2 regions of the Variovorax sp. OAS795 genome follow, and region 2 is predicted to be linked to the other one. Evidence: riboswitches for the same ligand, from Rfam matches in the RefSeq annotation. Region 2 holds a riboswitch; the other holds the start of a gene.

Region 1 (6,989 bases), 4.5 Mb from region 2:
ACGGGGCGGCCGGTGATCGCCACGACGTGAAGGCCGGCGGCCTTCAGGTGGGCGAGGGCGTCCAGCGCATCGGGGGTGATGGCGCCTTCGGTGGTGAGCGTGTCGTCGATGTCGGTGAAGACGCCGATGAGATTGTTGCGCGCAGTCGCCGCCCATTGCGGCAGCGGCAGCAGATGGGTGGGCGACGAGGGCAGCGGATCCGGCTGGCGCATGCCTCGCTCAGCCGGCACTCTGCAGCGCCAACCCCGCGTGCTCGCGCAGCGGATGGAAATGGATCTTCGGAAAGCGCTCCTGCGCCAGACGCACGTCGTAGGGCGAAGTGCACAGGAAGGCGAGCGTGTCGGCCGCGTCCTTGGCCATGCGCTGCGGGTAGGCGTTGACGAACTCGCGCAGCTCGGCCGGCGAATCGGCCGTGATCCATCGTGCGCCGGTGTACTGGCAGGCTTCGAGCCCGCACATCGGCGTCGTACTCGGCCTTCAGCCGGTGCTGGACCACTTCGAACTGCAGCTGCCCCACGGCGCCCAGCAACATGGGCCCGCCGATCTCGGGGCGGAACACCTGGATCGCGCCTTCCTCGCCAAGCTGCGCGAGGCCTTGCTGCAGTTGCTTGGTGCGCAGCGGGTTCTTCAGGATCACGGTCATGAAAAGCTCGGGCGCGAAGAAGGGCAGGCCGGTGAACTGCAGGCTCGCACCGTCGGTGATGGTGTCGCCGAGCTGCACGCCGCCATGCGTGGTGAAGCCCACGATGTCGCCCGCATAGGCCTCTTCGACCGCCTCGCGGCGCTGGCTCATGAAGGTGACCACGCTGGTGGGCCGCAGCTCCTTGGAGGTGCGCTGCACCTTGAGCTTCATGCCCGGCGTGTACTTGCCCGAGGCCATGCGCACGAAGGCGATGCGGTCGCGGTGGTTGGCGTCCATGTTGGCCTGCACCTTGAAGACCACGCCCGCAAAATCCTTGTCCTCGGGCCGGATCTCCTTGACCACCGGCTGGCGGTTGACCATGGTGGTGCTGGTGCGCGACTGTGGCGAGGGCGCAAGGTCGACCAGCGCCTCGAGCACTTCCATCACGCCGAAGTTGTTCACGCCGGAGCCGAAGAACACCGGCGTCTGCTTGCCGGCCAGGAAAGCCTCGCGGTCCCAGGTGGGCGAGGCGCCGGTGGCCAGCTCCATGCTGTCCATGGCGGCGTCGAAATCGGCGCCGAAGCGTTGGGTGAGCGTGTCGCGCCCGGTCAGCGGAATCGTCTCGAAGTCCTGCGGCAGCCGCTCGCTGCCCGACTCGAACACCGTCATCGCCTGGGTGCGCAGGTTCATGATGCCGCGGAAGCTCTTGCCCTGGCCCACGGGCCAGGTCATCGGCACGCAGGGCATGCCGAGCTCGCGCTCCACCTCGTCCAGGATGTCGAGCGGCTCGCGCACTTCGCGGTCCATCTTGTTGACGAAGGTGATGATGGGGCGTGTCGCGCTGCCGGCAGACCTCGATCAGCCGGCGCGTCTGCGCCTCGACACCGTTGGCCGCATCGATCACCATCAGCGCCGAGTCCACGGCGGTGAGAACGCGGTAGGTGTCTTCCGAGAAGTCCTTGTGGCCGGGCGTGTCGAGCAGGTTGATCACGTGGTCGCGGTACAGCATCTGCATGACGGACGAGGCCACCGAAATGCCGCGCTGCTTCTCGATCTCCATCCAGTCTGAGGTGGCATGGCGCGAGGCCTTGCGCGCCTTCACCGAGCCCGCGATCTGGATCGCGCCGGAGAAAAGCAGCAGCTTCTCGGTCAGCGTGGTCTTGCCGGCGTCAGGGTGGGAAATGATCGCGAAGGTGCGGCGGCGGCGGGTTTCGGCAAGAAAAGACAAGGTGGGCAATCTGCAGGGGAATGCCCGATTTTAGAAGGGCGGTCCCGGGCCGCCCGCCCGGACCGCCGAAAACGCCCTACTTGCGCTTGAGCATCTTGGTCACTTCGTCCACATTCGCCTGGATGCGCTGGCGTACCAGCTCGAAGGCATCGGCCTGCGATTTGGCCGCAAGGTTCGCGAGTTCCTTGATGTCGTCGATGGCACGCTGGAACGACTGGCGGCCGAGTTCGTCGAGCTTGGCGAGATTGGCCTTGGGGTCCTTGCCCGGCATTTCCTTGGCGGCCGTCTGCCATTCGGCAATGGCGCTCTTGATCATCTCGGTCTGGCGCTGCACCACGGTCTGCAGCCCCTGGTAGGACTTTTCATTCGCCTGCATCAGCGCCTGGAGGTCCTTCTGGCCGCTCTCGAGCAGCTTGCTCGCGCCGCCGGTCAGGTTGAGCTCCTGCAGGCGGTCGGTCATGGCCTTGAGGTTCTTCATCGGATTGAGCATGTCGGCGGCACTGGGGGCCTCCGCCCTGGTGCTGCTGCTGTCGTCGTTGCTGCTGCTGGCAGTGGTTTTATTCGCGGCGGCTTTCTTGGCAGTGGCCATGGTGCGGTATCTCCTGTGTCGGGGTGGACGGGGGGAATGACGAGGACCGGCCGGACGGCGAAGTCCCTCGCCACGATACGCCGCACCGGCTCGGCCGCGGTGCCCCGGGCGGCAAATTCGCCTGCGGGATTTCCCTTGGACTACATCGGCGGCGCGAAGCCGTTGCGCCCGGCCGTGACGCGCAGCGCCGTGGGCGTGCCGTTCTTTTCCTGCGCATTGACCAGCACCTTGGCGCCGGGGACCAGCAGGGACTCGTTGCCCGGGCGGAAGGTCACGACCGGCACGTCGGGCGGCACGATGACGGTCTTTTCCCCGCCTTTGTAGGTCAGCCGGAGCTGCTGTCCGCCGCGTACCGACTTCGGGGCCGCGGCCAGGTCGGCGACGGTGGCGTTGGTCATGGTGCTCTGCGGCAGCAGGTCCCAGGGGCGGTGGCCTTCGCCGGTGCCGCGCGCAGCCTCCGGGAACACCACCACTTCGAGCGCCTTCTGCGTGCCGTCGGCCTGCGGCATGGCGGCGGTACCGATGAAGCTGCCCTGCCTGATGTCGGACAGCTTGATCGGGTACACCTCCGACACCGCCATGTCGGCCGGCCGCGCCAGGCTGACCACCTCGCCGCCGCGGTCCTGCACCACGAGGGTCTTCGCATCGACGCGGACGATGGTGCCGCGGATCCGCACCGGATCGGAGGCGGCCTGCGCCAAGGCGAGGACCGGCGCGCCGGCGCCAAGAAAGAGGGCCGAGGCCAGCAGGACGGGGGAGATTCTGGAACGCATGGGTGAAATTCCGTTGTTGGGAGCAAATCAATGTACGCCCCGGCGCCCAAACGTGCTTTCCGGCATGTGGGATATCCCGGCGTTTGGCTCGCCTTGCCTGCCCGTCTACAATCCGCCGTTCCGAGGAGCGTTGCAGCGCCATCAGGCGTGAGGCTCGGACCACATCGCAACCACGCTCACCCGCTGTTCTCGCGGTGAGTCTTTTCCCCCGAACGCAGTGGCACCTTTCAAACTAGCTTTGTTGGAGTTCTCATGAGCGCTGTTCTCAAGCCCACCCCCGTTTCCTCCGCCGACCAGGCCATTGCCGACCTGTCGCTGGCCGCCTGGGGCCGCAAGGAAATCCGCATTGCGGAAACCGAGATGCCCGGCCTGATGGCCATCCGCGAGGAGTTCTCGAAGGCGCAGCCGCTCAAGGGCGCGCGCATCACGGGCTCGCTGCACATGACGATCCAGACCGCCGTGCTGATCGAGACGCTGCAGGCGCTCGGCGCCACCGTGCGCTGGGCCTCGTGCAACATCTTCTCGACGCAGGACCACGCCGCCGCCGCCATTGCCGCCGCCGGCACGCCGGTGTTCGCGATCAAGGGCGAGTCGCTGAAGGACTACTGGGACTACACCCACGCCATCTTCGACTTCGCGCCCAAGGGCTCGAAGGGCGAAGGCCCGAACATGATCCTGGACGACGGCGGCGATGCCACGCTGCTGATGCACCTGGGCCAGCGCGCCGAAAAGGACTTGGGCGTGCTCGCCAACCCGACCAGCGAGGAAGAACGCATCCTCTACGCGGCCATCAAGGCCAAGCTGGCGGTCGATTCGACCTGGTACACCCGCAAGTCGGCCGAGATCATCGGCGTGACCGAGGAAACGACCACCGGCGTGCACCGCCTGAACGAGATGAGCGCCAAGGGCACGCTGCTGTTCCGCGCCATCAACGTGAACGACTCGGTCACCAAGAGCAAGTTCGACAACCTCTACGGCTGCCGTGAATCGCTGGTGGACGGCATCAAGCGCGCCACCGACGTGATGATTGCCGGCAAGGTGGCCTGCGTGGCCGGCTACGGCGACGTGGGCAAGGGCTCGGCCCAGGCGCTGCGTGCACTCAGCGCCCAGGTATGGGTCACCGAGATCGACCCCATCAATGCGCTGCAGGCCGCAATGGAAGGCTACAAGGTCGTCACCATGGAATATGCCGCCGACAAGGCCGACATCTTCGTGACCACCACCGGCAACAAGGACGTGATCCGCCACGAGCACATGGCCGCCATGAAGGACCAGGCCATCGTCTGCAACATCGGCCACTTCGACAACGAGATCGACGTCGCGTCGATCGAGAAGTACGAGTGGGAAGAGATCAAGCCGCAGGTCGACCACATCAAGTTCCCCGACGGCAAGAAGATCATCCTGCTGGCCAAGGGCCGCCTCGTGAACCTGGGCTGCGGCACGGGCCACCCGAGCTTCGTGATGTCGTCGTCGTTCGCGAACCAGACCATCGCCCAGATCGAGCTCTTCACCAAGCCCGACGCCTACCAGGCCGGCAAGGTCTACGTGCTGCCCAAGCACCTGGACGAGAAGGTGGCGCGCCTGCACCTGAAGAAGGTCGGCGCCATGCTGACCGAGCTGACCGACGAGCAGGCCGCCTACATCGGCGTCGACAAGGCAGGTCCGTACAAGGCCGACACGTACCGCTACTGAATGCGCGCCGATCAATTGCTGGTCGAACGCGGCATGGCCGCGTCACGCTCGCAGGCCGTGCGGCTGATTGCCGGCGGCATGCGCTGGCGCGATGCCGGCAGCGCGGACGCGTGGCGCCCGGTCGTGAAGAATCGCGACGAGGTGCCCGAGTCCGCCGAGCTCGAGCTCGACGACGCGGCCGAGGCGCGCTATGTCTCGCGCGGCGGGCTCAAGCTCGAAGGCGCGCTGGCGGCGAGCGGCGTGGACCCGTCCGGCAAGTTGTGCCTGGACGTCGGCCAGTCGACCGGCGGCTTCACCGACTGCCTGCTGCAAAGCGGTGCGGCCAAGGTGGTGGGCGTCGATGTCGGCCACGGGCAGCTGCATGCGCGGCTGCGCGAGGACGAGCGCGTGGTCGCCATCGAGGGCGTCAATGCGCGGGCCTTGTCGCCGGACGACCTCCGGGAAGAAGGCGAAGTGGTCGAAGAGCCTTCCGAGCTGCGCTTCGACCTCATCGTCGGCGACCTGTCGTTCATCTCGCTCACGCTGGTGCTGCCTGCGGTGGTGCCGTTCCTGGCCGATGACGGCCAGATGCTGATGCTGGTCAAGCCGCAGTTCGAGCTGCAGCCGGGGCAGGTCGGCAAGGGCGGCATCGTGCGCGACGCGTCGATGTATGCGGTGGTCGAAAAGCGCTTGCGCGATGCCTGCGAGGCGCTCGAACTGCGCGTGCTGGCGTGGTTCGACAGCCCCATTGCCGGCGGCGACGGCAACCGCGAGTTTTTCATTCACGCCGTGCGCGCCGATCGCGCGGACGGCTCCTGAGGAGACGCAGGTGCGCCTTCCACTGAGTTTCGAATTCTTCCCGACCAAGACGCCGGAAGGCGCGGTCAAGCTGCGCGCGGTGCGCCAGCAGCTGTATGCGCGCAAGCCCGAGTTCTGCTCGGTCACCTACGGCGCGGGCGGCTCCACGCACCAGGGCACTTTCGGTGCGGTGCGCGAGATCCTGTCCGAAGGCGTGGACGCCGCGAGCCACTTCTCCTGCATCGGCGCCACGCGCGCCACGGTGCGCGAGCAGCTGGCCGAGCTCAAGGCCATGGGCGTGAAGCGGCTGGTGGCCTTGCGCGGCGACCTGCCGAGCGGCTACGGCATGGGCGGCGAATTCCTGTATGCGAGCGATCTCGTCGCCTTCATCCGCGAAGAGACCGGGCGCGACTTCCACATCGAGGTGGCCTGCTACCCCGAGGTGCATCCGCAGGCGCGCTCGCCCGAAGCCGACATGCAGGCCTTCGCGGCCAAGGTGAAGGCCGGGGCCGATTCTGCGATCACGCAGTATTTCTTCAGCCCCGAGGCCTACTTCCGCTTCGTGGACGAGGCCCGCAAGCGCGGGATCGACACGCCCATCGTGCCCGGCATCATGCCGATCACCAGCTCGACCCAGCTCATGCGCTTCTCGGATGCCTGCGGGGCCGAGATCCCGCGCTGGATCCGGCTGCGGCTGCAGGGCTTCGGCGACGACACCGCATCCATCAAGGACTTCGGCCTGGACGTGGTGACCGACCTGTGCGCGCGCCTTCGCGACGGTGGCGCACCGGCGCTGCATTTCTACACGATGAACCAGTCGACGGCGACGCTGGCTGTACTGGAGCGCCTCGGTTGAAGGGGGCGCGCCCAGGCGCAGGAAGCCCGATGCGCGCGGCGTTTCGCGTCTTGCTCGTGGCTGCAACCTGCGTCCTGGCTGGCTGTGCCATGCCTCCGGCAACCGAGGGCGGGCCGCCGGACAAGGAGGACGCGAAGCTCCTGCCCCTGGCGCGCCAGCTGGCTGTTCCGCCGGGCGCGCCGGCCCGGTCGAACGTGCCGTCGGTGCGTTACGACCTGGCGGTGTCGGGCACCGGTGAACTGGGGCCCGACGACGGCGTGCCGGGCGATGGCCCCCGCGAGATCTTCGAGCGCGGCGGCGCCTCCTGGTATGGCATCCCGTTCCACCAGCGCAAGACCGCAAGCGGCGAGCGCTTCGACATGATGGCGCTGACGGCGGCCCACAAGACGCTGCCGTTCAATACCCGGGTCTGCGTGCGGAGCCTGGTCAACGGCAGCGAGGTGCTGGTGCGC
Region 2 (6,989 bases):
CGAAAAGCGCATCGCCATCCTCGATGGCGCCATGGGCACGATGATCCAGCGCTTCAAGCTCACCGAGGAGCAGTACCGCGGCGAGCGCTTCAAGGATTTCGAGCGCGACGTGAAGGGCAACAACGAGCTGCTCTCGCTGACCCGGCCCGACGTGATCCGCGACATCCACGAGGGCTACCTCGGGGCCGGCGCCGACCTGATCGAGACCAACACCTTCGGCGCGACCACCATCGCGCAGGAGGACTACAAGATGGCGCACCTGGCGCGCGAGATGAACCTCGAATCGGCCAAGCTTGCGCGCGCAGCCTGCGACAAGTTCAGCACGCCGGACAAGCCGCGCTTCGTGGCCGGCGCCCTGGGCCCGACGCCCAAGACCGCGAGCATCAGCCCCGACGTGAACGACCCCGGCGCGCGCAACGTGGACTTCGAGCAGCTGCGCGCGGCCTACTACGAGCAGACCGAGGCGCTGGTCGAAGGCGGCGCCGACGTGATCCTGGTCGAGACCATCTTCGACACGCTCAACGCCAAGGCCGCGCTGTTCGCGGTGGACGAGTATTTCGACAACAGCGGCCAGCGGCTGCCGCTGATCATCAGCGGCACCGTGACCGATGCCTCGGGCCGCATCCTGAGCGGCCAGACCGTGACCGCGTTCTGGCACAGCGTGCGCCATGCGCAGCCGCTGGCCATCGGCCTGAACTGCGCGCTGGGCGCGGCGCTGATGCGTCCCTACATCCAGGAACTGGCGAAGGTCGCGGGCGACACCTTCATCAGCTGCTACCCGAACGCGGGCCTGCCCAACCCGATGAGCGAAACCGGCTTCGACGAAACGCCGGACGTCACCTCGCGGCTGCTGCACGAGTTCGCGGCCGAAGGGCTGGTCAACATCGTCGGCGGCTGCTGCGGCACCACGCCGGACCACATCGCGGCCATCGGCCAGGCCGTGGCGCCGCTCGCGGGCCGCATGCTGAACAGCAACGGCTTCTACCGCGAAGCCGCCTGACCGGGCCCCCCGGGTTCGCGCCCTCGGCTGATTGACGGCATCCGGGCCGCCGCCTAGGCTGGCGGCGCAAAGGAAGCCATTCATGAACTACACATTTCCCATGCGCTGGGTCGGCGTCGGCGCGCTCGCCATGGCCCTGCCGCTCGCAGCGGTGGCGCAGCAGGCCTTCACGCGCGGCACCGTCAACATGCGCGCGGGCCCCTCGGGCGACTATCCGCTGGTGGCGCGCCTCGGACCGGGCCAGCCGCTGGACGTGATGGGCTGCACGGGCGGCTACAGCTGGTGCGACGTGGTGCTGCCCGACGGCGGACGCGGCTGGGTCTGGGCCCGGAGCCTGGACTACGCCTACCAGGAGCGGCGCGTGCCGCTGGCGACCTACGGCGCGGCGATCGGCGTGCCCATCGTGACTTTCGTGATCGGCAGCTACTGGGCCGACTACTACCGCGACCGCCCCTGGTATGGGGAGCGGCGCTGGTGGGGTGGCCGGCCGCCGCCGCCGCCGATGCCAGGCTGGCGCCCGCCGCCGCCCATTCGTCCGGCCTGGCAGCCCAGGCCATGGCCGGGGCCCGGGTTCAAGCCCGCGCCCGGGCCCGGCGTCCGCCCGCAACCCGGCCCGGGCTACCGCGCGCCGCATCCCGGTCCCGGCTACCGGCAGCCCGCGGACCCGGGTTTCAGGCCGCCGCGTCCCCAGCCCGCTTTCCGGCCCGGCCCGCCGCCGGGCCCGCCGCAGATGCACCAGGGCGGCGGCCGCCCCGGTGGTGGCGGGGGAGGAGGCGGTGGACGTGCGCATGGCGGTGAAGGCGGCGGCAAGGGTGGCGGCCATGGCGGAGGACACGGCGGGGGCCACGGTGGCGGAGGCGGAGGCGGCGGAAAGGGCGGCGGCCACGGCCACCGCGACTAGCTAGCCCGCGGGCGCAATCCCTGCCGCGGCCTGGCGGTCGCGCGCAATGAGCGCCACGAAGCGCTGCGCCCCGAGGCCCAGCGGCCGTTCGCGCGACCACACCACGTCGACCCACAGGTCCAGCCCGTTGCTGAGGTTCTCGAACGGGATCTCGACCAGCGCGCCGGCAGCCACGTGCGGCTTGGCAAAGTTGCGCGGCAGCCAGCCCCAGCCGAGCCCGGCGGTGATCAGGCCCAGCGCGGCCAGCGCGTTGTCGGTGCGCCAGACATGGCGCGCGAACACGAAGCGCGGGTCGCTGGTCGCCAGGTCGCGCCCGGCCACGACGATCTGCCGCGTGTTCGTGAGGTGTTCCTCCCGCAGGCGCTCGCCGGCGGCCGCCACCAGCACCGGGTGGTCGGGCGCCATCACGGCCACCATGGTGTCGCTGCCCACTTCCTGGAATCCTTCGCGGCCGTCGAGGCTCGGGCGCTCGAACACCAGCGCCAGCTGCGCGCGGCCGCTGTGCAGCAGCGCCAGCGCATCGGCCTGCGGAGCCGCCAGCACCTCGACCTGCAGCAGCGGATATTCCTCGGCCAGCGCGGCCAGCGGTCCGCTCCAGGGTGCCGCCAGCAACTCGGGCGCAATCGCGAGCGTGAGGCGGTTCTCCAGTCCCTGCGTGAGGGCCAGTGCCTGCACCTGCAGCTGCTTGAGCTGGGCTGCCAAAAGGCGCGCCTGCGGCTCCAGCGAACGGGCGGCGGCGGTCGGCTGCGGCTCGCGGCCACTGCGGTCGAACAGGGGAAGGGCGAGTTCGGCCTCGAGGCTGGCTATGGCCATGCTCACGGCCGAGGGCACCTTGTGCAGCGCGCGGGCCGCGGCCGAAAACGAGCCGTGGTCGATCACGGCAAGGAAGACTTCGACGGTGTCGCTGGAAAAAGCCATCTGCAAACCGGTCTATCAATGAAACTGAAAGAAGTTAACTTTTTATATCAGCAACACGCAAATAAAGTCCAGCCATTGCCTTCATCCGTTCCAGGAAAACAGCCATGCAGGGGTTCCAGCGCCGCGTCATCTACATCACCCTCTACGAGGGGATCGCCATCGTGGCTGCCAGTGCGGGCCTGGCGCTGCTGACCGATGCCGGGCTCGGCCATTCCGGCCTGCTGGCGGTGGCCGCTTCGGTCATCGCGGTGATCTGGAACCTGGTGTTCAACGCCCTGTTCGAACGCTGGGAGTCGCGCCAGGCCGTGCGCGGGCGCAGCGTGCGCCGGCGCGTGGCGCACGCCATCGGCTTCGAGGGCGGGCTGGTCGCCTTCCTGGTGCCGATGTTCGCCTGGGGCCTCGGGGTGACGCTCTGGCAGGCGCTGGTGATGGACCTGGGCTTGGTGGTGTTCTTCCTGGTCTACACCTTCGTCTTCAACTGGGCCTTCGACCGGGTGTTCGGGCTGCCGGCTTCGGCCGCGCCGCGGGCGCCCGCATCCGTGGCCGGGCAGGGGGCCTGAACGCCCCACGCGGCCGCGGCCCTTGCCGCAGCCGGTAAAATTGCGCTCCCTTCCAAGGAGCGTTGCAGCGGCGGACATCATCGACAGGGTCCGCCGTCAGGCTTGGAAGGCGCCCCGGCGGCCGGGGCGCAAGCCGCAAACGACGCTCACCTGACGTTTTTCCCTGCACAGGTGAGCCCCCCATGAGCGATGTTTCCACGCCCTCCGTTCCCCCGATGAAGCTTTCCGGCCTCGAGCCGGTGGCCATCGATGCCGGTTCGCTGTTCGTCAACATCGGCGAGCGCACCAACGTCACCGGCTCCAAGGCCTTCGCGCGGATGATCCTGAACGGCCAGTTCGAGGATGCCCTGGCCGTGGCGCGCCAGCAGGTCGAGAACGGCGCGCAGGTGATCGACATCAACATGGACGAGGCCATGCTCGACAGCAAGGCCGCGATGGTGCGCTTCCTGAACCTGATCGCCAGCGAGCCCGATATCGCGCGCGTGCCGGTGATGGTCGACAGCTCCAAGTGGGAGGTGATCGAGGCCGGCCTGCGCTGCATCCAAGGCAAGGGCATCGTCAACTCCATCTCCATGAAGGAGGGGGTCGACAAGTTCAAGCACGAGGCCAAGCTGGTGAGGCGCTACGGCGCCGCCGCGGTGGTCATGGCCTTCGACGAGAAGGGCCAGGCCGACACCTACGAGCGCAAGATCGAGATCTGCGAGCGGGCCTACCGCATCCTGGTCGACGAGGTGGGCTTTCCGCCCGAGGACATCATCTTCGACCCCAACATCTTCGCGATTGCCACCGGCATCGAGGAGCACGACAACTACGCGGTCGACTTCATCAACGCGGTGCGCTGGATCAAGAAGAACCTGCCGGGCGCCAAGGTGTCGGGCGGCGTGAGCAACGTGAGCTTCAGCTTTCGCGGCAACGACCCGGTGCGCGAAGCCATCCACACCGTGTTCCTGTACCACGCGATCCAGGCCGGCATGGACATGGGCATCGTCAACGCCGGCATGGTGGGCGTGTACGACGACCTGGAGCCGACCCTGCGCGAGCGCGTCGAAGACGTGGTGCTGAACCGCCGGCCCGACGCGGGTGAACGGCTGGTGGAAGTGGCCGAGACCGCCAAGAGCGGCGCCAAGGACGACAGCAAGAAGCTCGAATGGCGCGGCACGCCGGAGCACCCGGTGCACGTCAACCAGCGCCTCTCTCATGCCATGGTGCACGGCATCACCGACTTCATCGTCGAGGACACCGAGGAGGCCTACCAGCAGATCCTCGCCAAGGGCGGCCGTCCGCTGCATGTGATCGAAGGGCCGCTGATGGACGGCATGAACATCGTGGGCGACCTGTTCGGCCAGGGCAAGATGTTCCTGCCGCAGGTGGTCAAGTCGGCGCGCGTGATGAAGTCGGCCGTGGCCCACCTCATTCCCTACATCGAGGAAGAAAAGCGCCAGGACGAGGCCGCGGGCCGCGACGTGCGCACCAAGGGCAAGATCATCATCGCCACCGTGAAGGGCGACGTGCACGACATCGGCAAGAACATTGTCACCGTCGTGCTCCAGTGCAACAACTTCGAGGTGGTGAACATGGGCGTGATGGTCCCGTGCCACGAGATCCTGGCGCGGGCCAAGGTCGAGGGTGCGGACATCGTGGGCCTCTCCGGCCTCATCACGCCGAGCCTCGAGGAAATGCAATACGTGGCCGGCGAGATGCAGAAGGACGACCACTTCCGCATCAAGAAGATCCCGCTGCTCATCGGCGGCGCCACCACCAGCCGCGTGCACACCGCCGTCAAGATCGCGCCGCACTACGAGGGCCCGGTGGTCTACGTGCCCGATGCGTCGCGCAGCGTGAGCGTGGCGCAGTCGCTGCTGTCCGAACAGGCGACCGCCTACATCGACGAGATCAATGCCGACTACGAGAAGGTGCGCACGCAGCACGCCAACAAGAAGCAGGTGCCGATGTGGCCGCTGGCCAAGGCGCGCGCCAACAAGACGCCGATCGACTGGACCCACTACACGCCGCCGGTGCCCAAGTTCATCGGCCGCCGCGTGTTCAAGAACTTCGATTTGACCGAGCTCGCCAAGTACATCGACTGGGGCCCGTTCTTCCAGACCTGGGATCTCGCGGGCCCGTTCCCGGCCATCCTGAAGGACGAGATCGTCGGCACCGAGGCCGTGCGCGTGTATGCCGACGGCCAGCGCATGCTCAAGCGCCTGATCGAAGGGCGCTGGCTCAGCGCCAGCGGCATCGTGGGCTTCTGGCCGGCCAACACGGTGAACGACGACGACATCGAGCTCTACACGGATGAAACGCGCAGCGAGGTCGCCATGACCTGGTACGGCATGCGCCAGCAGACGGAGAAGCAGGTGATCGACGGCGTGATGCGGCCCAGCCGCTGCCTGGCGGATTTCGTCGCGCCGAAGGACAGCGGCCTGAAAGACTACGTGGGCGTGTTCGCGGTCACTGCGGGCCTGGGCGTCGAGAAAAAAGAGAAGTACTTCATCGACGACCTCGACGACTACTCCGCCATCATGCTCAAGGCGCTGGCAGACCGGCTGGCCGAGGCATTCGCCGAGTCGCTGCACCACCGCGCGCGCACCGACCTCTGGGGCTATGCGCCCGACGAGGGCCTGAGCAACGAGGACATGATCGCGGAGAAATACCGCGGCATCCGCCCCGCGCCCGGCTACCCCGCCTGCCCCGACCACAGCGTGAAGCGCCCGATGTTCGACCTTCTGAACTGCGCGGACATTGGCATGACCCTGACGGAAAGCCTCGCTATGATGCCCGCCGCCAGCGTCAGTGGTTTCTACCTGAGCCACCCCGATTCGACGTACTTCAACGTCGGCAAGATCGGGCACGACCAGCTGCAGGACCAGGCGGCGCGGCGCAAGGAGAGCGAATCCGACCTCGAGCGCCTGCTGGCGCCGAACCTTTGAACCTGCCGGCCGGCATGGCCGACCGGCGCCGGGAGTTGTTATTCAGAAGTTGATGTTTGCCGCCGCGCACTACGCGGCCCTGGCTGTCTTCGTCGTTGCCTGCTGGGGTTTCGGCCGCGCACTGCTGGCGCGCCTTCTGCCGCCGCCGCGCCGTGACGCATGGCTCGAAGCGGCGATGGCCGCGACCCTCGGGGTCGGCCTTTTCATCTGCGCGTTCCAGCTGCTCGCGATCTTCGGCGCGTTCAAGGTGGGCGCCACCGTGGCGCTGATCGCTGCCGGCGTCGTGGCCGCGGCGGTGCAGCTGCGGCCCTGGTGGCGCACGGTCCACGCTTCGGCAACGCCCGCCGCGCCATGGACCCGTGACGACAGGATCGCGGCCATCGCCCTGGCGCTGGTGGCGCTGCCCGCGCTGGTCGCGCCGCTGGCGCCGCCGGCCGCCTTCGACGAGCTGATGTACCACCTGCCCTATGCGCGGCAGGTGGCGCAGCAGGGTTCGCTGGGCATCCACGAGTGGCTGCGCTACCCCTGGTTTCCGTACAACTACAACCTGCTGTACGCCGCCGCGCTGCAGGTCGGCGACGACGTGCTGCCGCACTTTCTCAATGCGCTGGCCGGGCTCCTTTCTTCGGTGATGGTGTTGCGCCTGGGCATCCAGCACGCGAACCGGGTCACGGCCATCG

The links. A riboswitch is a leader RNA that binds a small molecule or an ion and turns the genes downstream of it on or off. The one in region 2 is predicted to bind S-adenosylhomocysteine.
Region 1: another riboswitch for S-adenosylhomocysteine. It lies ahead of ahcY (adenosylhomocysteinase); the one in region 2 lies ahead of metH (methionine synthase).

The regions. Positions count from the first base shown of each region.
Region 1 covers NZ_JBEPOH010000001.1:5,177,465-5,184,453, reverse strand. The annotation lists gene ABID97_RS25045 (HAD-IIB family hydrolase) at 1-212, opposite strand, end outside; partial or broken gene ABID97_RS25040 (peptide chain release factor 3) at 220-1,850, opposite strand; gene phaP (TIGR01841 family phasin) at 1,927-2,439, opposite strand; gene ABID97_RS25030 (hypothetical protein) at 2,580-3,212, opposite strand; S-adenosyl-L-homocysteine riboswitch at 3,329-3,397, shown strand; gene ahcY (adenosylhomocysteinase) at 3,465-4,904, shown strand; gene ABID97_RS25020 (TlyA family RNA methyltransferase) at 4,905-5,702, shown strand; gene metF (methylenetetrahydrofolate reductase [NAD(P)H]) at 5,713-6,537, shown strand; gene ABID97_RS25010 (septal ring lytic transglycosylase RlpA family protein) at 6,627-6,989, shown strand, end outside.
Region 2 covers NZ_JBEPOH010000001.1:701,939-708,927, forward strand. The annotation lists gene ABID97_RS03450 (homocysteine S-methyltransferase family protein) at 1-1,000, shown strand, start outside; gene ABID97_RS03455 (SH3 domain-containing protein) at 1,083-1,901, shown strand; gene ABID97_RS03460 (LysR family transcriptional regulator) at 1,902-2,819, opposite strand; gene ABID97_RS03465 (PACE efflux transporter) at 2,924-3,379, shown strand; S-adenosyl-L-homocysteine riboswitch at 3,428-3,534, shown strand; gene metH (methionine synthase) at 3,595-6,309, shown strand; gene ABID97_RS03475 (ArnT family glycosyltransferase) at 6,362-6,989, shown strand, end outside.